4 regions of the Eubacterium maltosivorans genome follow, and region 2 is predicted to be linked to each of the others. Evidence: riboswitches for the same ligand, from Rfam matches in the RefSeq annotation. Region 2 holds a riboswitch; each other region holds the start of a gene.
The links. A riboswitch is a leader RNA that binds a small molecule or an ion and turns the genes downstream of it on or off. The one in region 2 is predicted to bind cobalamin.

Region 1 (5,160 bases), 1.5 Mb from region 2:
ATGGAGATACTCTGAAAGCGCCTTCGGGTTTTGGGTGTTCTGCTGCATTAACTGGTTCAGGCCGATGATGCCGTTGAGCGGCGTCCGTATCTCGTGGCTCATATTTGACAGGAAGTCCCCGCGGGATTTGGCTTCGGCCTTGGCAGTGGCGGAGATTAATAAGACCCGGATGATGATAAACATCATTGCGCACAAAACGGCCACGACAACCGCGAGCATAACACTGGTCATCGAAACAAACTGATGCGTCTGCTCGTTGAATGCTTCCTCGTCGACTGTCAGCACGATGCTCCAGTCTGTTCCGGGCATGGGGATAAACGAGGCCACCTGTTTGGTGTGATCCTTATATTTAAAATGCTTTAAAAAGGATCCACTTTGGTTAAGCTGGGTGACAATTTCCGCGATCTCTGTTTCGGACATACCGGTGTTTTTCTGGAGCTCCTCGAAATAGTTGTCAATTTTTCCAATGCCGGCGCTGGCGTCATAGTTTACAACATAGTTGCCCGTCTTATCGATAATACTGGTAACCCCACGGCCGTCGAAGCTGTCGATTTTCAGGCGGTCGGCAATCGTGTCGATTTTTGAGAAACCGACAATCCCGATAAATTTTATATCGTTTACTTGAAATGGGTTACACCGGACGCCGTAAACAAGGCTTTCTCTGAGGGTTTCCAAAAAGTTAGTGTCATCGTAGCGTATCACAAATTTTTCATCGCCGGAGAGCAGGGGTCGCACATAGCTTTTATCGCTGCTGTTCTGAACAATATTCGCGCTGGAATAGGTTCGCCCCTCGGAGTCCACCAGATAGATGTCATCAAAATTATTGGTCAGATGTTCGAGATTCAGGCGGCGGCACACATCCTGTATCGTCGTGTATTTATTGTTCTCTGTTCTGTAATAAACAGCGGATAATTCATCCCATGAGTTTTCCAGCTCATTTTGGATATTCTGCCGGTCATGTTCAGATAATTCGTCCATAAAAGCAATGACAGAGGATTCTGTTGCGCGGGAAAGCTGATTGATATATACTAAGACTGCGGACAGCATAACAATAAATGTTGCTGAGACAAGAAGTGTAATCCGAATTCTATTCCTTTTCATTATAGGTCTCACCCCCGATGATAAAATATTATGGTCACTGAAAATTCAGGGTATTCTTAAGCAGCGAATCAGATATGATACCGTTTGATTAAAATATCATCTGATTCACATCGGCATTTACAAAGTAAGTATAGCAAAATAAAAGAAAAATAGCAACTTTACAGAAAAATTCAGCATAATAAGTGACAACGGACAGGCCAGGAAAGGGGCGTCTCCCCGGGAACAAACCATGAGAGAAAATAGAACGGCCTGATATAAAAAGTCGGTATGGCGAAATAGATGTGTTCGCATTTTATAGATTAAGCCGATATATGCAAGGAGGAAAAAATGAAATCAAAGGCATGGAACTGGGAGAAAAACCAGTCGGATTACTGGCTCATCCCCTGTGTGGAGAGCCCCTATCTCGCGGAGCGGTGGCAGGCGAAGGGCTTCCTGCGCTTTCTGGACCTGGGCTGTGGCCTGGGGCGGCACGCGGTTTATATGGCGAAAAAGGGCTTTGAGGTCACCGCCGCCGACCTGTCTGCGTACGGCGTCGAGCACACCAGAAAATGGGCCGGGGAGGAGGGGATTCCCCTCACGGCCTGCGTGGCCGATATGCTGGACCTGCCTTTTGAGGACAACACCTTTGACTGCGCCATGGCCTACAATGTCATCTACCATACGGATATTCCGGGCTTTCAGGCCGCCCTGGCGGAAATCCGCCGGGTGTTAAAGCCTGGGGGCGAGCTGTTCCTCACGCTCATCTCCAAAAGCACCTACGGCTACCGGCAGGCAGACAGCCGCCGGCGCGTTGACGCCAACACCCTGCTCTCGGAAAAGAGCGATACGGAGACGGGCGTGCCCCACCTCTATGTGGACCTGGAAGACATCAAACATTTCTTTAAAGCCTGGCGCCTTGAGGACAGCCTGAAAGAATCCTGTGTCTATAACCCAGAGGAGCCGCAGTATTACAGCGCGCACTGGAGCCTTATCGTCCGAAAATAAATCGGTTCGATTGCATATTGACAAGTATAATAGAAGCAGGTATAATGATAAAAACTGAATAACCTTTGAGGTGCTTAGCAATAAGAGAATAGGGAAACCGGTGCGAATCCGGTGCGAACCCATCACTGTAAACAGGGACAAAGCCTGAAAGCCACTGGAGCGATCCGGGAAGGCAGGCCGCGGACGAGCTGTAAGCCAGGAGACCTGCCTTAAAGAAGAAATGCGTGCAGGGGGATTATGCAGCGGCGTGTTTGAACAAACGAAATCTCGGAAAATGGGACCGATGAGCAGAGTGCTTATCGGTTTTTTTATTTGTCTTAAAGTCAGGGAGCCTGTTTTATGGGAAGATGTTGATATCCGCGAGGATTTAACATAAATTTTATTTTTAATGGAGGGAAAAATGAGAAAGAAAATCATTGCGCTTGTGTGCGCGCTGCTTCTGCTGGTTCCGGTATTTGCCGGCTGCAGCCAGAGCGGGGATTCAGCAAAGGCGGAGAGCATTACCGTCGTGGACGATACGGGCCGTGAGGTAACCATTCCCCAGCCCCTTGAAAAGGTGGTGGTGGCTAACCGCTACAATTCGGAGCTGATCCGTGGGATCGGCGCCATCGACAAGGTGGTGGCTGTGGATAAGAACACCGCTCAGGACCGTGTGTACTGGAGCCAGTTCGACCCGGATAATGTCATCGGCAAGGGCCAGAGCGAGCTGAACTATGAAAAGATCGCCGAGCTGGGCGCTCAGGTGCTCATCACCCCGGACAACGGAACCTGGGAGGAAGACATCAAAAAACTGGAGCCCTTCGGCATTCAGGTGGTGGTGGTATCTGGCTATAACAACGCTGAGCTGCCCAAGGAAATCGAGATTTTAGGCAAGCTGTTCGGCAAGGAAAAGGAAGCCGAAAAGCTCACCAAATTTTACCAGGATAACATGGACATGGTGGCCGAAAAAATCAAGGATGTCAAAGGCACTAAAAAGGTGTACTGGGAATACGGCGACCCGAATACCACCTGTATACCAGGGACCAGCAATGACGGCTGGAACAGCATGCTTTTAAATGCCGGGGCTGTGAATATTTTTGGCGACCCCACCATTACCGGCAAGACCATTGACCCGGAAAAGATTCTGATGGAAGACCCGGACCTCATCATCAAAACCTCCTCTGGCCCGGCGCTCAAGAATACCGGCGTCTACACGCCGCCGACAGCGGAGGACTACAGCACCATCTCCAGCGAAATGCTGAGCCGTGCGGGCTGGTCCGATTTAAAGGCGGTCCAGAATGACAACTTCTATGTGACCACTGGCTTCTGCGCCGGCGGACTGGGCAAAATGATCGGGACGGTTTATACCGCGAAATGGTTATACCCTGAACAGATGAAGGATGTTGACCCTGACGCCATTTTTGACGAATGGATGGAAATTCAGGGGGTCGATCCGGTAGAAGGGCATGTTTTCCAGGTTAAGCACCAATAGCGATGGAAAAGCAGCAGTCATTAAAGGCCTATCATAAAAAAAGAGCGGCGCTGATGCTGGCAGCAGTGATCCTTTTGATCATTGCTGCTTTTTCCAGCTGCTTTGTCGGCGTCGCCAACGTGACTGTAGGGCGGGTATTCGCGACCCTGCTGCCCGGCGGCCATTTTATGGGTGCGGCGGCTCTGAACCAGACCGAGCTCACAGTGCTCATGCAGCTGCGCCTGCCGCGCATTACCATGGCGCTGGTTTCCGGTATCGGCCTGGGCATCAGCGGGCTGGTCATGCAGGCCATCACGGGCAATAAGATGGCGAGCCCCTTTACCACCGGGCTCTCGAATGCCGCGGCCTTTGGGGCTTCACTGGCCATTATTTTCGGGTTTATGCCCTTTGGCAGCAATCAGGTGGGCACTGTTGTGATGGCCTTTGTGTTCGCCTTTATCTGTGCCGCCATGGTGTACGGCATCGCCTCGGCCAAGGGCATGGGCAAGACCACGATCATCCTGATCGGCATTGCCCTCAACTATTTCTTTTCAGCCCTGAACGCCAGCATGCAGTATGTGGCCAACGAGCAGCAGCTGTCCGCCATTGTCCACTGGACCTTTGGCAGCCTTTCGGAGATCACCTGGGAGCAGATTATCGTGGTCTCGGTGATTCTGCTTTTGATTTTTCCGTTTATCGTCCGTTTTGCCTGGCATTACAACCTCTTGTCCACCGGGGACGAAAGCGCGGTGGCGCTGGGCGTGAATGTCATGCGGCTGCGGCTGTTTTCGGGCATTGCGGTCACGCTCATCTCATCGGCCATCGTCAGCTTTACAGGGGTGATCGGCTTTGTGGGGCTGGTGGCCCCGCATATCGCCAGGCTTCTGATCGGCGGCGACTACCGCGCGCTCATCCCGCTCACCGCCCTCTCCGGCGCTATTCTGCTCATCGCGGCGGATACCGTGGGCCGGGTGGTGGTTTCGCCGGTGATCATCCCAGTGGGCATTGTGGTCTCCTTTATCGGGGTACCGGTGTTTATCTACTTAATTGTAAAAGAACAGAAAGAGCGGTTGGTCTGATGAAAATCACAATCAAAAATTTAAGCTTTGGCTATCGAAAGACCCCTATTTTAAAAGGTGTTAACATCGAGGTGGCGCCGGGAAAGCTGTGCGTGCTGCTGGGGGCGAACGGAGCGGGCAAAAGCACACTGATCAAGTGCGTCAACGGGATATTAACGCCTGAAAAGGGCGAGATTTACCTGGATACTACCGATCTTCTCGGTCTGCCGCAAAAGGAAAAATCCAGGCGCATCGGCTATGTACCCCAGAGCACTGAGGTGGAGGACAGCGGCCTAAATGTTTTTGAGATGGTGCTGTCCGGGCGTGTGCCCCATATGAAGGGCAGGATGAAAGACGCCGATTATGAGATTGTCCGCTCGGTTCTTGAGAAGATGTCGCTCAGCGGCTACAGCACCAAGCTTTTAAACCAGCTGAGCGGCGGCGAACGGCAGCGGGTTTTTATCGCCCGCGCCCTGGCCCAGGAGCCGGTGGTCATGCTTCTGGACGAGCCCACCAGCAACCTGGACCTGCGCTACCAGCTGGAAACCATGGAGATTGTAAGAGGGC
Region 2 (5,160 bases):
ATTTCCCGCATTTCGCCAGCTGTGTACCAGGGCTTCGCATAAAGCGTATAATCAATATCGGTACGGTAGCCCTGCAAAATTGCCCGGATCTGCTCCGGGTCCATGCCCTGCCGCACATACTCCGATACATCAAGCCCTTCCTCTAAACCCATCCGGATCAGGTACATTTTTTTCCAATCCAGATTTTTATCCGCATAGACCGATACATCTACCTTTCCTGTAAGTCCTTCCCGTATTTGCCACATCTGGCAGTTTGAATACTCAGGATCGTTATAAAAGGTCACATCCACACCGGTCATCAATCCCCAGAAAATTTCCCGTATCTGGTCTGGCGTGAAGGCCTCCGTAATATACGGCGACACATCAAAACCACATTCCACCGCTTCCTGAATCACATCCTGCTGTTCTCTTGTATACCTCGGCTTAACGCCCATTTTTCCACAGCCCCAGCAGCATCATCAGCGCCTCAAGGCCCAGGCATTCCGCGGCGACCAGCCCAAACCGGCTGTTAAAAACCAGTCCGGCAAGCAACGCACAAGCACTGATAGCCACCAGTATTCTTCTCGCCCGTTTCCGGTAATGGGTGCACTCTGCATCATCCAGCGGCTTTGCGCTGTTTTCGACCGGCGCCCATTTGTAGATCACCGGAAAAGCGGACAGCGTAAGCGCTGCGGTAACCACCGCAACCGCCCCTGCCGGGCAGAACCGGGCAATGAGTAAAACAGAAAGTATTGTGATCCATGACAGCAGGTAGCAGACCCCGCGTGTATCGGCGTGATAACCGCCGGCATAGGCGCGGATGGCCGCATATACAATTAAAAAGAGTATGGTCTCCGGCAGCATGCCGAAAAGCAGGCCCACCAAAAGCATGGAAGCGTAGTGAACCGTTTTGAGCATTAAAACCTTGATTCCAAACTGGTATATTTCAACATCTTCATCGACCACAATTTCTCTTTTTTTTAATTGATAAATTAATGCTTCAGAAGCTTTCTCAAACATTAGAATTTACGGAATTTTTTAGTATTTACGGGAGCTTTTTCTTGATGATGGATCATCCAACATGCTGTGTTAGCATCTTTAACTGCTTCATGATGAGCAGCTTTTGCCACATTTTTTAGGATTTTATTCTTGAAACCATCTTTTTTCATTTAGTACACCTCATAACATTCTATATTATGTAGTTTATCAGCTGATAAATGCTATTATATGTACAAAGAAAATAAATCACAATCTTTACTGCTTCAAGAAATAAATTTATGGTCTTTTATATTTTAAATATGTCCAAAGTAAGAAATTCTATGCTCTTTTTACGATGAAGAAATTAAAATTTCAACCCTAAACATTTCTTCTGCTTTGTATTGAATACTTCCATTATACTTTTCAATCGCTGCCTTTACATTTTTCAAACCAACGCCCATATGTTCTCCTTCCTTTGTACTTTTTAATTCATTATTTTTATAATCAATCTTGCCATTATAACTATTACAAACAACTATTGTTATAAAATCATTAAACTTAAATAGTTTAATCTCTATATGTCTTTCGTCTACTGAAAGTTCAAGACATGCGTCAATTGCATTATCTAATAGGTTAGAAAAAATTGTAGTAACATCAAAAAAATCCATAAATTCAATACCTACATCTTCTATTTTTAGTGTAACATTTATATCATTTTCATCACACTTTATTAATTTATTGTTGATGATTATTGTTAGAAAGCGATTACTACATTTAAAGCGACTTCCCAATTCATCCATTTTTCTATAAATTGTTCTAGCGTAGCTTTGAGCCATATCACCATTATCATTAGCATAAAGTTCCTCAACAGTTTGCATATGATTTTTCATATCATGTATTAATCGTCTCGAATAATCATATTGCGCTTCAATACTTTTATAATAAGTATTTTGCATTATTACCTGCTGTTCTTTCAAATCCATCTCTCTTTCCAGTTGATAGCGTTTTGATATAGCTTCAAATAGATAGACCAAATATATATCTAATCCAATGAACCCAAAGCAAATATATGCTAAAGCGATTCCAGACGAATTTTGTTGTATTGTTATATAAAAATAATACAGCACACTTATTTCAAAAACCGCCAGTAACATTAAAAAGATATTTTGAACTATTTTGAGTGTATTCAATTCGTTCTTTTTAAATATAGATACAAAAATATAAAATCCGCACAATAAAATTATTTGATTGCATATTCCGGAAAGAAATAAAAAATTAAAACTTTCCTCAACTCCTTCTATCGTAGTATCCATTATTAAAGAAACAATTACAACAGATATAACATCTGAAAAAATTATATAAAGCGCAAAGACAAAATCATAGATTAACATCCACTTCTTGTCAAATATAAAGAGAGAATAGCTAATTAAGCATAGTGATATTAATAAAAAAATTATTTTAAATATAGGAATGCCTAGGATATTCAATCCTATTGCTGCAACAACAAAAACTAAAAAGCTAATAAAATATTTAAAGTTTTCTCCATATTTTCTATCATATACTTCGGACATAAAACGAAACATAATATATCCTGTAATCCCATACGATAAAGCCATATCTAGTACATAAATCCACTTATCCATATTCTTCCCCTAAACTATCCTCCAAGCCCTTTCTCACAACAGCTTAAAATTCTCCTCAATATAATCAAACAGCCGCGCTTTAAATTCTACGGCGCGCTTCTGAGCTATGGGCAGGGTTTCGCCATTGTCCAGATACAGGTCGGCGCCTGCAATGCGCTTACAGTGGAACAGGTTCACAATCACGCTTTTGTGGCAGTATTCAAAGTCAAAGTCCTGAACCTTTTCCATAATCTCGCTCAGGACGCCGTTAAATTCAAAATCGCCCTGCGCGGTGCACATTTTGATCTTTCGCCGCACGCGCTCAAAATAATAAATATCGTTGCTGGCAAAGACCTTTAACTCGCCGCCCATCATCAGGGAAATATCGTGACTTTTGTTCTCCTTTTCGATAAAATCAAACACTTCGGTCAGCACCATGTTTACCTTTGCCGTGTTAAAGGGCTTGACCAGATATTCAAATGCGTGCACAGCAAAGGCGTTGCGCATGTAGTGGGTATAGCTGGTGATAAAGATAATCTTGACCCGGGCGTCCCACTTACGGATCTGCTTGGCCGTATCGATCCCGTCGGTTTTTGGCATCTCCACGTCAAGAAAAAGGATATCAAACTGGATACGGTCCTCAAGCACCTCGCTGCCGTCATGATAGACGTACGTTTCCACATCAATACTGTGTTCCTCACCATACCTGATGATGAGCGTCTCCAGTTTTTCCGCAATCAAAGCATTGTCGTCGCAAATTCCAATTCTAATCATCCCATTTTCTGCCTTTCCGGCATTTCTTCCATTATACCATATTTTCCCCTATCACCCTATAAAAAGGGGGTGCGAACTTCATTTCTCCTAAATCTTATACCATAAAAATACACTTTGGAAACCATAATTTCAAAATTTTTCAAAAAAAAGAAAAGCCCCGGCGTTTGGGACTTTTCCAAAAAAGGGAGGGTTTTTCAGCCTCGCTGACTGAAAAGAGGATTTAATGACACCTGTCTGATGGAACAGGCATTATGAGATTTAATTAAATACGAATGATAAGGCGACCGTCCTTAAATTCCATAAAAAAATCCCTCTCGGATTCAGAGAGGGATGAACGAACACAGTATAATCTGGATGGTAAAGGTTTTGTTTCGTTTCTTAAGCACTCTAAATCGGAGTCTTTTAAGAACCAATCACTATGTCGGTCTTCTGGCTCAGCAATATCATCTTTCCGCCTTCCCATCATCATTGACAGTGGCTTTTTCAGAAAGCATTTTGCATTACAGCTGCGATTACAGCAAGGGACTCTCACCCTTTTCCCACTACATAGGATCATTCAATATTTAATTAACTTCATCATACGCCCTTTAGGCGGCTTTGTCAACAACTTCTTTTGAAATATTTACGATTTTTCAGACGGCCCTTTCCGGCCGCCAGCCGCCTTTATAATAATAGAGCAAAAGCACTGCTCCGGTCACGATCCAGGTCAGCGGATAGCTCAGGTAGATCATGCGCGCATCGTGTACAAACCTCAGGGTGGTAAAAATCCAGCTCAGCCGCAGGCCGCACATGCACACCAGAGTGATGACCATGGGGATGACCGTAGCCCCGGCCCCCCGAAGAACGCCCACAAACACCTGATCGGCAGCGTAAATGCCATAAAGGGGCACCACGGTGTACAACTGGCGCATGCCGTTTAAAACCACTGCCTCGTCCGAGGTAAACATGCCCAGGATCAGCCGGGCGTTCAGAATAATCATTACGCCCAGGCCAATGGTCACACCAACGCACAGCAGCAGGCAGACGTTCTTGCCTTTTACCACCCGCTCCCAGCGCCCTGCGCCCATATTTTGGCCCACGAAGTTGGAGATGGCCAGACAGAAGGCGTCAATGGGCATAAAGAGAAACCCGTCAATCTTCATATAAGCGGTAAACCCAGCCATGACCTCCAGCCCAAAGGTGTTAATCTGGGACTGGACCACCACATTGGAGAAACAGACCAGCACAGACTGCAGCCCGGCGGGCAGGCCGATACGCACAATATCTCTGAGTGTCTGGACGTAAAAACGGATTCTCGCTGGCCGCAGCCGATAGATGGGGTCGGCCCTCAGCAGGATAATGACAATGAGCACAGCGGCGGCCAGCTGGGCCAGGGCAGTGGCCAGCGCAGCTCCGGCAACGCCCATGCCCAGCGGCCCTACAAAGAGCAGATCAAGCCCGATATTTAGCACCACCGTGACCACCAGACAGGCCAGCGGGGTTTTGGAATCGCCCACAGCACGCAGGACGCCGCTGCCAATATTGTAAAGGGTCATGGGTATCATGCCCAGAAAATAGATGCGGATATAGGGTATGGCGTATGCCAGCCCAACCTCGGGAATGTTCATCATCCGCAGCATAGCCGGCGCAAAGGCCAGACCCAGAACAGTGAGGACAAGGCCGGATACTAGGCTCAGGGCTACGGCGGTGTGCACAGCTTCCTGCACTTTATCGTATTTCCGGCTGCCAAAAAACTGTGAAATCAGCACGCTGGCCCCGATAGACAGGCCGATAAAAAAATAGATCATAAAGGTGATGAGCAAACTGC
Region 3 (5,160 bases), 680 kb from region 2:
TGGCAAAGATTTTAGTGGATATGGAGTTTAGGCCCGCTACATCCACAACAGACGGCATCATGACAATATCGCTGGTGCCGACATAATTTGACACGTCGCCAGAGGCCATGGTGGATACCATTACCTTGGGAACGCCGATGGGCAGTTTACGCATCCCCGGTGTTACCAGAGAGGTGCCGCCGCTTCCGCCAAAAGAAATGATTCCGTCAAACTTACCTTCCTGGTATAGCTGTGGAACAAGAATTTCCATTCCCTTTGATAAAATCTCTGTCGCGTAAGCACGGTCACCCTTAGCTGCAATTTCCTTTATGTCTGCCCCCGCCGCTTTCGCGACTTCCTCGTTGGAAACATCTGCTTCAAATACCGGTTCAAAAACGCCAGTATTAATGGTCAGTGTGTTCAGTCCTAGGCTTTCGATCAGATCCTTGACATACGCGTATTCATGACCCTTAGAATCAAATGTTCCTGCAATTGCGATTGTCTTCAAATGCATTTACCCCCTGTAAAAGATTCCAGATGATTTCCAGACAGCCACTGTCTGCCAATGACGAGCATCTGTATTATCTGGTGTACTTATATGATACTGCCAAACCTTTACAAAGTACATGTGCTTATGTCTTTCCAATTTGTGTTTATGTCTTATGTTTAACCGTTTTCGGTGAAACCCCCATATATTTCTTGAACATTTTACTGAAATGGGCTACATCCTGATAACCTACCAGCTCAGACACTTCAGAAACCCTTAAGTTTTCTTCTTTCAGCAGCTTGGCCGCCTTATGAATTCTGAAGTTGACCAGATACTCTGGAAAGCTGCATCCCACCTCCTTTTTAAACAGAGCGCTCAAATGGCTTCTGGAAACATGGCAGACCTTTGCGAGATCTAGAAAGGATATCTCATTCATATAGTTTTCCTTCACATATTCCTTTATAAAACCCGTATAGTCGTAATACTTGGTAATCCCATTGAGCATCTTGGACATCAGATCACTCTCATCGATGTCGTCAGTTGTCTTAAAAGCCTTGGTAATGTTCATAAGAGACTTTTCAGTGGGAATCCGGTCAAAGGCTGAGCCTCCGATATAACCGTGGGCAGTGGTGTTTTGATACATATACTGCACATCTACCGGCGTTTTTACCGGGCCGCCATAGAGCATTTTAATCACTTCAGGGCGCCGCCGGTCACAAAGTGCATAAATTGCTTCAACACGGTCTTTGCTGGCTACCAGAGACAGTGCCTTTGCCGCCCCGAGCATACCGCCCTGAGTAAGGCCAAGATGCACACAGAGTATGTCTGTTCCAGCGTCCAGCATCGCCTCCGCCTGGTCTTCATCAAATACAAAAGCTACCGTCACCATTCCCTGCTCATGGGCTATACGAAAGGCCTCTACCTCATACTCAAAAGCGCTGCCGCTTTCCTCCAGTGCCTCCCTGAATTTACCGTCAATGAGACCAATCGTCGGATAATTATTAATCCCGATAAACCCACTCCGCTTAATTTTATCTAGATAAGCGGTCATATCCCTTGTAGGGTCTGTGGCGTTTAAGCCAAATATAACAGGAAAATCGCCTACCAGCGGAATAAGCTCCCGTACACCAAACTCATAGACCATATCATTGCTGTTGGCGTAGGGTAAAAGCCCGCCGAGAGAACCTCGCCCCATCCCGCGGAAAATGCCTGAGTTCAAGGCCAGAAGAAAATCAGCGCCGCCCTGAATTGCGTATTTTGCTGTCAGTCCTGTTCCAGATGCGACTGCAATCAAATGGTTCTCTGCCTCAATTTCTTTTTTCAGTTTCTCCAGAAAAGCTTCCCTCGAAAGCATGCACTTCCCTCCTCATCTTTTTATCCATTATCCGACACTATGCTTAAACCCAGCCCAATCTCTTCCTCTGCTTCGTAATCTTTCTAAAACATGGAACCCTAATATCACAACAGCCAGAAAGACTATGCTAAGCATTCGCAAAATCTAATCTGAAAAGCTTCGTAAAATATTGTTTAATAAAAAGGTATCTCATGTTAAACTTCAACGAATAACAAGTTTTACATCACATCAAACAGCAGAGGGATTTAAATACATCTCATGTTAAACTTCAACAAGAATACTTTATAAATTCCCTTTTCGCCCCTTCATTTAAATACATCTCATGTTAAACTTCAACGATAGCAAACAAGCCGATCTTAAAACAACAAATTCCTTCTTATCCCTTTGAGTCAGCCATTTTTCGCCATATTTACCAGGCGGGTAAGGTTTATGATATTTTTATCCTGTTTTCTCTCTAAAGCCTTTACCTGCGGTTCTTTTTTCTCGTCTGTCCCAAAATATGCCTGGTAAATTCTTAAAGTTTTCTCATAATAAAATTATACGCGCAAAACCCTCTGAGGGCAACTCCCAGTGGGCTTTTCCTGAAATGGTTTTTTTATAGTACATCAAAAATTGCAGATAACGCTTGCAAAAAGAAAAAAATGCCGTTATAATAAAACCAAGTTAATAACTGTGAATGATATGGTGCCCCACAAGGGGAGAATAGGGAATCAGGTGAAAGTCCTGAGCGAACCCATCACTGTAAGCGGTAGTGACCGGCAAGTGCCACTGAAAGGGAAGGCGTCGGTTTATGTTAATCCGTAAGTCAGGAGACCTGCCTATGATTCTTAACGCGTATGAACGATGGTAAAGTTCATAGCTGGTAAAGCAGCTATGGATTTTACCATTTTTTAATTTCCAGCTGCTTTTACGACAAGTTCATTTTTGTTTTAGGAGGATTTAAAAACCATGACTTTGTTGGAAAAAGCGAAATGCGGTGAAATTACCGCGGAAATGCAGTACGTTGCTGAAAAAGAAGGCGTTCGCCCAGAGTTTATCTGCGAGGGCGTCGCTAACGGTGATATTGTCATTCTTTACAGCTCAAGAGAAAACATTCATCCCGTGGCTGTTGGTAAGGGCCTGTTTACCAAGGTCAGCGCCAGTGTGGGAATGTATGAGGAAGCCGACACCATCGACGGTGAAATGGCAAAAATCGACGCGGCTGTCAAGGCTCACGCCGATACCATTATGGATCTCTCTGTCCGCGGCCCCATTGAAGAAATGCGCGAAAAGGTACTCTCCACGGTTGGCCGTCCAGTCGGCACGCTGCCCATGTACGAAACCCTGTCTGTCGCCGAAGCCAAATATGGCACTGCGCTGGATATGACGCCGGACGATATGTTCGACATGATTGAAAAACAGGCGTCACAGGGCGTTGCCTTCATCGCAGTGCACCCCGGAACCACCCTCTCTGTTATTCACCGCGCCAAGGATGAAGGCCGTATCGATCCCCTTGTGAGCTACGGCGGCTCCCACCTCATTGGCTGGATGCTCTATAACAATACCGAAAATCCTTTGTATACTGAATTTGACCGCCTCATTGAAATCTGCAAAAAATACGACGTTGTGCTGAGCTTTGCGGACGGTATGCGTCCGGGCTGTATTGCAGACTCCCTCGACCATGCCCAGGTTGAGGAGCTGGTCATTCTCGGCGGTCTGGTCAGACGTGCCAGAGAAGCCGGCGTGCAGGTCATGGTTAAAGGACCTGGCCATGTGCCGCTCGATGAAATCGCCACGACTGTACAGCTTGAAAAGAAGCTCTGCTACGGCGCTCCTTACTTTGTATTCGGCTGTCTGCCCACCGACGCAGCTGCCGGTTATGACCACATCACCTCTGCCATCGGCGGCGCGGTTGCCGCTTACGCCGGCGCAGATTTTCTCTGCTATGTCACCCCGGCTGAGCATATTGGTATGCCAAATGTCGATGATGTCTATCAGGGCGTCATGGCCTCACGCATTGCCGCTCATGCCGGCGATGTAGCAAAAGGGCATCCTCAGGCTGTCAAATGGGATTTGGATATGTCTGTCGCCCGCCGGGCCATGAACTGGAAAGAACAGTTCAAGCTTTCCATCGACCCTGAAACCGCCGAGCGTGTCTGGCGTGAACGCAGCACCAGCTTTACCTCGGAATGTACCATGTGCGGTAAATACTGCGCCATGAAAATTGTTGAAAAATATTTGAGAGCAGAGTAAGGAGGACAAGACAATGACACAGATGCTAGAAGCCCGCAAAGGCCACATTACAGAAGAAATGGAAAAGGTCGCCCTGATTGAAGGGGTTACCCCGGAATTTGTACGCGAAGGGGTCGCCAAGGGCCACATCGTTATCCCCAAAAATAAATTTCGCAGCCGCGATAAAATCTGCGGTATTGGCGGCGGTCTGGATGTAAAAGTTAACGGTCTTATGGGAACCTCCTCCGACCGTAACGATATGGAAATGGAAGCAAAGAAGCTGCGTATTCTGGAAGAATGCGGCGCCAATGCCTTTATGGATTTATCCACCGGCGACGATATTGACGCCATGCGCAAACAGAGTCTTACAATCTCCAATATTGCGGCAGGCTGTGTGCCTGTTTATCAGGCCAGCGTTGAAGCCATTGAAAAGCACGGCAGCATGGTTGGCATGACCGAGGATGAGCTCTTTGACACCGTTGAAAAGCAATGCCAGGAAGGCATGGACTTTATGGCCATCCACTCTGCCTTAAACTGGTCTGTTCTCAACGCTCTCAAAAAAAGCGGCCGCGTCACCGACGTTGTCAGCCGAGGTGGCTCTTTCCTGACAGCCTGGATGTTCCACAACGAAAAGGAAAATCCGCTGTACGAGCATTTTGACCGTCTCCTTGAAATTCTCAAGGCTACGGATACCGTATTATCCATCGGTGACGCCATCCGCCCCGGTGCCAATGCAGACTCTCTGGACTCCGCCCAGGTACAGGGCCTCATCGTTGCCGGCGAGCTGACCAAGCGTGCGCTGGAGGCTGGTGTGCAGGTCATGATCGAAGGGCCTGGTCACGTGCCGCTTAACCAGATCGCAACCACCATGCAGCTCCAGAAGCAGCTCTGCTACGGTGTTCCCTACTATATCTTAGGCTTCCTGGCAACCGATGTGGCACCAGGCTATGATAATATTACCGGGGCCATTGGCGGCGCCTTTGCCGGCATGCACGGCGCAGACTTCCTCTGTTATCTGACTCCGGCCGAACACCTTGGCCTGCCAAACGAAGACGATGTACGTATGGGTGTCCGTACAACCAAAATTGCGGCGGACGCCGCCAATGTCCTAAAACGTGGCGGCAATGCG
Region 4 (5,160 bases), 960 kb from region 2:
TCTGCTTTCCAGCGTTGTTGATCGCCCCGAACACCACTTTTTTCTTCTGGAACTCAAAGCTGCCAAACAGCACCTTGTCAATGGCGATGGGCGAGTTTTCAGCCCTCAGCTTTGCGGATACGTCCTCGTATATCTTATGATCCAGATAGGCGATAATCTTATCATTCAGGTTGGACTCGAAGATATGAATCTTTTCCAGAAGGTCCATCACATCCTTCACAATTCGGATCCGGTAATTTGGAAACATCTCCAGAACCTCCTCCGCTGCCGCCGCTGTATCAACATCGCCCATATCCAGGATCACCATGTATTCTTTTTCCATGTCCTGATACTTGAGCGAATAAGGTTCTGAAAAAGCCTCACCGCACTCTGGACAGGTGTGCCTGAACAGCTCTGTTTTAATGAGCTTTGCTTTCAGCTCCTCATCCAAACTGGCGTTTATGGTTTCATATCCTTTAATCTCAAAGGCTTCGCGGCATTTTGGACACTCGATGGTAATGGTTTTTGTTTTGGCCATGATACGGCCTCCTCTCTGTTTCCTGTCAAAAATTTTGTATACAAAAAGGGGCTCCTATCATAGAAATCCAATTCAAATAAACCATACGCCACCAAAACAATTGCTGTTTTGATCGGTACAATATTTTTGATTATGAATATCTGTGATAGAAGCCCCAGAATAGCCGTAGAGCGTCTATATTTTCGATGAACAACCCTAGTGACGAGGATTAATTGCATCAAGACTGTAACAAACAGGTTTCCGACTCGTCTTTACCAGTGGTTTCCGGCAAGCATCACGATAGCGGCTCTGTACTAGGATTCACACCTACTTCCCTCAGGTGTCTTAAGAAACTCTCAAAACACCCTAGCTGCATATAACCAAAATGATTATCATGCGGCAATTCATTACAGTTGTTATTAAATTATGCAAACGAGTGGTTCTTTAAAGAATAGCTGCAATTGATACAATTTGTTGTCATCTCGTTTACAAGCCTTATTCTAGCATTATAATTTATTTTTTGCAACCTCTATTTTTGATTTTTTTTAAATACAGTTGCTAAAAGTACCATTTTCCGGGCTGTTTCAGCGTTTTTTTATTTTTAAAGCTATCCGCTGAAGGGTCCGATTCGCAATTAAGGAACTATTATTTTTTTACCCTCATCTTATAATATCTGGGGCGGCATATTCCGATAAGCACCGAGAAAAACAAAGCCGTCTTTCATGCTGTTTTTTAACGTATCACTATCAACATCTCGGTTAAAGTAATAGGCCAGGGGGCCGAGGCCCACATGGGCGTTGGCGGCTATGTCTGTCATTGAGAATCTGGCTGGATATAGTGGACCTTATAATCATACTGCCTGCAGTAGCGGTCTATTTTGGAGCCCTCGTAGCAATGCACGGTCACATCGTTCCGGTTAAAGATCCACTCGCCCATTTCATCGGGATTGTGCCTTATCTCGACCTTCTTGAGATTGGGGCAGCCGTGAAACGCCCATTTTCCAATGGTCTTAACGTTTTTGGGAAGCTTTAAGGCTGTGAGCTTTTTGCATTTTAAAAAGCCGGATTCTTCAATGACTTCCAGGCTCTCGGGCAGCTCCAGCTGCTGAAAGCTGCAATTCACAAAGGCTTCTTTACCGATATATTTTAGATTTTGCGAAAACCGGATGGATTCCAGGCTTTTGCACATGTAAAAGGTTCTGAAGGGCAGTCTTTCGATGGTGTCTGGCAGCTCGATATGCGCCAGCTTATCACAGTTGTAAAAAGCATTCTCACCGATCCGGACAAGCCTGTCCGGCAGGGTGATGCTTTCCAGGCCGCGGCAGAATTTAAAGGTGCGGTCCTTGATGGACTGGACGCCCCCTGGTATTTCAAGCGACTGTATTCTGCGGCACTCCATAAAGGCGGCCTCTCCCAAAAGCTTCAGGCTTGAGGGCAGACTGACGGCGGAAAGCATGGTGCATCCCTCGAAGGCATGGCCGCATATCTCCTTCACGGATTCTCCGATTCTGACCTCCTTCAGCTTTGTCAAATTTTTAAACGCATTTACGCCAATCCGTTCAAAGCCTTCCGGAACATTGACACGTTTGATATTTGTCTTTGGCAGGTCTTTTTTTGAAAAAGCCTCGATACGTTTTGCGCACTCACTCATCTGTTTCCTCCAAAATTTCTTCTTCTGACTGGACTTTCAGCTACATTGCTCTTATCCTTGCGGCAGAAACCTCTCATAAGTTAAAGTAATAAAACTTCTAAAATGTTTCTTTTCTTTCTATATAATCGTTTTATTCTTTAAATGGCTATTTTGTTTCTTATATTTATTTTAACGCATTAATTATATATAAAAAGTTTCGAAAGTCAATTTCAGAACCTATTGTAGTTTATTTTTACGATTTTGTCAAATAAATAAAAAGCATTTAAGATTATCCATATTTTTTTCTTATACTCTTAACTTAAACGCTCAAAATACATATAGGGGGTATGTGTATAATTATTTCTGCTCTTTTTTAAAAAAATTCAACTTTTCTTATTGACATTATGGAACAAGGTGTTATAATTAAAAGCGTAGCCGGCACACCGGCGCACTTTAATGGTTTCCATCACAAACGATGGTTAAAGCATAATTGGGTGTAAATCCCAAACGGTCCCGCCACTGTGAGACGCAAGTCGAGTCAGGATGCTGATCATTAAAACTGCAATACATTTGGTTACGAGGAGATAACTGAGTGTCAGGACGAAATTATAAGGTTTCAGGATTCGTTATTTCGTACTTTCACCGCTTATCCGTCTGGTAAGCGGTTTTTTTTCGCTCTGCTGCCCTGTTGATTGAATCGTAGCCCGGTAAAATTCATTTTTAGAGGAGGTAAAAATGACAAAGAATCAAAGAAGGTTTGTCATACTGCTGGGCGCGTGGGCGCTTGTATTCGGGATTGTACCCGCCGCAAACGCAATGCACATTATGGAGGGCTACCTTCCTGTGGGGTACTGCATTGCATGGGGTGTTATCTGTATCCCCTTTTTAGCTGCTGGCTTTTTCTCTATCAAGAAAACTTTAACCGGCAACAGAAGATCCATTACGCTTCTGGCCATGGCAGGCGCTTTCATTTTCGTTATTTCATCACTGAAGATCCCTTCTGTAACAGGCAGTTGCTCCCACATGACGGGTACAGGTCTTGGGGCCATCCTATTTGGACCAAGCGCTGTCAGTATTCTTGGCATCATTGTCTTGTTATTCCAGGCTATTTTGTTAGCGCACGGCGGCTTAACCACCCTTGGCGCAAACACCTTTTCAATGGCCATTGCCGGTCCCTTTGTGTCTTTCGGCATCTACAAGCTCTGCCAGAAGCTGAAGGTTAACCGCAAGATTGGCGTTTTTCTCGCCGCTGCGCTTGGGGATTTGTTCACCTACTGTATTACCAGTATTCAGCTGGCGATGGCTTACCCATCCGAACAGGGCGGTGTGGCCGCATCGGCTGTAAAATTCCTGGGCGTCTTTGCCCCGACTCAGCTGCCCCTGGCCATTATTGAAGGGATTTTAACGGTTATTATCGTTATCGCTTTAGAAACTTACGCAAGCCCGGAACTCAAATCCATCGGCTTTTTAGCATCGGAGGAAGTGTAAAATGAGTAAAAACAAAAAATTAGTGATCGTTCTCCTGGTGATTGTCGCTTTACTGGTTGTCGTACCGCTATTCGCCCTTCAGGGCGCTGAATTCGGCGGCTCTGACGATGCAGGCAGCACAATGATTGAGGAAATTCAGGGCGGCGAATATGAGCCCTGGTTTACGCCTGTGCTTGAAACGATGATTAACGGTGAGCTTCCTGGGGAAGTGGAATCTTTGATCTTCTGTCTCCAGACGGGTATCGGCGTCGGTATACTGGCTTTCTTTATGGGCCGTTTGGTTGAACGAAAAAAACTCGGCAAGGAAGAGGCCGAGCTGTAGATACAAAAGCACGCTTACAAGGCGTGTTTTTGTTTTTCACTATATTATAAATAAGAAGGTTTTTTATATCTGCTTTGCCTTTTCTGCTGCTGTCTGTACTACTGCACCCACCACCGCACCTGCTGTCGGGAATTTTTCCCTGTAAAATCCTCTCACACTCCGCGTCCTTTAAACATGATCCCAATGATAACAAACCAGACTGATCTTATCCAAAGCATTAAATTTCCGCAATCTGGCGCACACGGGCCAGTCCCTTCGATACCGATGGAACAGCCAGCAGAATCATTGTCAGCGCGCCTTCCGAAAAAATATAGACCGCGTTGTACACCATCGAGTAGGGCAGCGCGCCCCATCCTTCCCAGGCCATGGAACCGAAAAACAGCCAGCCGGAAAGCACCGCAAACACATAGCGGCCACAGATGCCGGCCAGGTATCCCTTTATGAGCCCATGCTTTGACTGGGTGAAAAAGCCCGACAGGCCCAACGCGCCAAAGGCAAGTATATAGTCAACCAGCACCTGAAGGGGATACAAAATATAAGGGTCTATCACCATTTGCAGAATGCCATAGGCGATTGCCGCCAAAATCCCAGTCTTTGGGCCATACCAATAGCCTGTCAAAGTAATAAAAAGCATACTGAACAGTGTCACAGAGCCGCCAGTAGGCAAATGGAAAATCTTAATATTCGATGTCACTACCGCCAGCGCAATGGCCGCAGCGCAAAAGGTCAGATGCCTTGTGCTGATCTGGCGGTGTTCATTTTTCCCGGCAACAAGCGATGCGATTACCAGCACAACGGCCATCAATGCGATAAGCGCCGCGTATCCTGCGGCTGTCGGCATATAGCTTACGCCGCCTTCAGACGTTACAGGCTTTATAAAAAATTCCAGCACGGTTTTTTACCTCCAAATTTTCAGTCGTCCGAACTTCAGACATAATTTTATTATACGTTTTGCCTGGTAACCCTGTCAACCTGCCTTCGTCCACAAAATGAATCTTAAAGTTCACAGAAGGGCTTAATATTCACAAATTAAAGATTTACCTTTGCCTAAAAAAATGATAAAATCAATTATATACTGCAAATAAAGAGGATTTAATCTTATGGATGAAAAGAATTTACAAGATCAGCGCGAGGAGCGTACCCCCGAAGAGCAGGCGATTGAGAACGCCTCTCTTTTTGAGCGTCCTGTCCCTCCGGAGGATGCGGTCATCATTGATGAACCTGC

Region 1: it holds a riboswitch for cobalamin, as region 2 does, so the genes downstream of both, CPZ25_RS00885 (ABC transporter substrate-binding protein) here and CPZ25_RS14120 (LytR/AlgR family response regulator transcription factor) in region 2, are expected to answer to the same signal.
Region 3: it holds a riboswitch for cobalamin, as region 2 does, so the genes downstream of both, thiC (phosphomethylpyrimidine synthase ThiC) here and CPZ25_RS14120 (LytR/AlgR family response regulator transcription factor) in region 2, are expected to answer to the same signal.
Region 4: it holds a riboswitch for cobalamin, as region 2 does, so the genes downstream of both, CPZ25_RS09910 (energy-coupling factor ABC transporter permease) here and CPZ25_RS14120 (LytR/AlgR family response regulator transcription factor) in region 2, are expected to answer to the same signal.

Annotation. Positions count from the first base shown of each region.
Region 1 covers NZ_CP029487.1:155,452-160,611, forward strand. Annotated here, with positions in the region: gene CPZ25_RS00875 (hybrid sensor histidine kinase/response regulator) at 1-1,101, opposite strand, end outside; gene CPZ25_RS00880 (class I SAM-dependent methyltransferase) at 1,429-2,085, shown strand; cobalamin riboswitch at 2,137-2,311, shown strand; gene CPZ25_RS00885 (ABC transporter substrate-binding protein) at 2,486-3,556, shown strand; gene CPZ25_RS00890 (FecCD family ABC transporter permease) at 3,559-4,614, shown strand; gene CPZ25_RS00895 (ABC transporter ATP-binding protein) at 4,614-5,160, shown strand, end outside.
Region 2 covers NZ_CP029487.1:3,031,019-3,036,178, reverse strand. Annotated here, with positions in the region: gene CPZ25_RS14140 (hypothetical protein) at 1-434, opposite strand, end outside; gene CPZ25_RS14135 (accessory gene regulator ArgB-like protein) at 424-999, opposite strand; gene CPZ25_RS14130 (cyclic lactone autoinducer peptide) at 999-1,148, opposite strand; gene CPZ25_RS14125 (sensor histidine kinase) at 1,308-2,600, opposite strand; gene CPZ25_RS14120 (LytR/AlgR family response regulator transcription factor) at 2,634-3,353, opposite strand; cobalamin riboswitch at 3,756-3,918, opposite strand; gene CPZ25_RS14115 (MATE family efflux transporter) at 3,986-5,160, opposite strand, start outside.
Region 3 covers NZ_CP029487.1:2,348,009-2,353,168, forward strand. Annotated here, with positions in the region: gene CPZ25_RS11170 (Tm-1-like ATP-binding domain-containing protein) at 1-487, opposite strand, end outside; gene CPZ25_RS11175 (phosphoenolpyruvate hydrolase family protein) at 633-1,820, opposite strand; cobalamin riboswitch at 2,485-2,656, shown strand; gene thiC (phosphomethylpyrimidine synthase ThiC) at 2,769-4,052, shown strand; gene bzaB (B12 lower ligand biosynthesis ThiC-like protein BzaB) at 4,066-5,160, shown strand, end outside.
Region 4 covers NZ_CP029487.1:2,073,807-2,078,966, forward strand. Annotated here, with positions in the region: gene CPZ25_RS09900 (CpXC domain-containing protein) at 1-517, opposite strand, end outside; gene CPZ25_RS20450 (hypothetical protein) at 1,161-1,313, opposite strand; gene CPZ25_RS09905 (leucine-rich repeat domain-containing protein) at 1,310-2,146, opposite strand; cobalamin riboswitch at 2,566-2,695, shown strand; gene CPZ25_RS09910 (energy-coupling factor ABC transporter permease) at 2,861-3,613, shown strand; gene CPZ25_RS09915 (energy-coupling factor ABC transporter substrate-binding protein) at 3,615-3,935, shown strand; gene CPZ25_RS09920 (energy-coupled thiamine transporter ThiT) at 4,153-4,827, opposite strand; gene CPZ25_RS09925 (L,D-transpeptidase family protein) at 5,036-5,160, shown strand, end outside.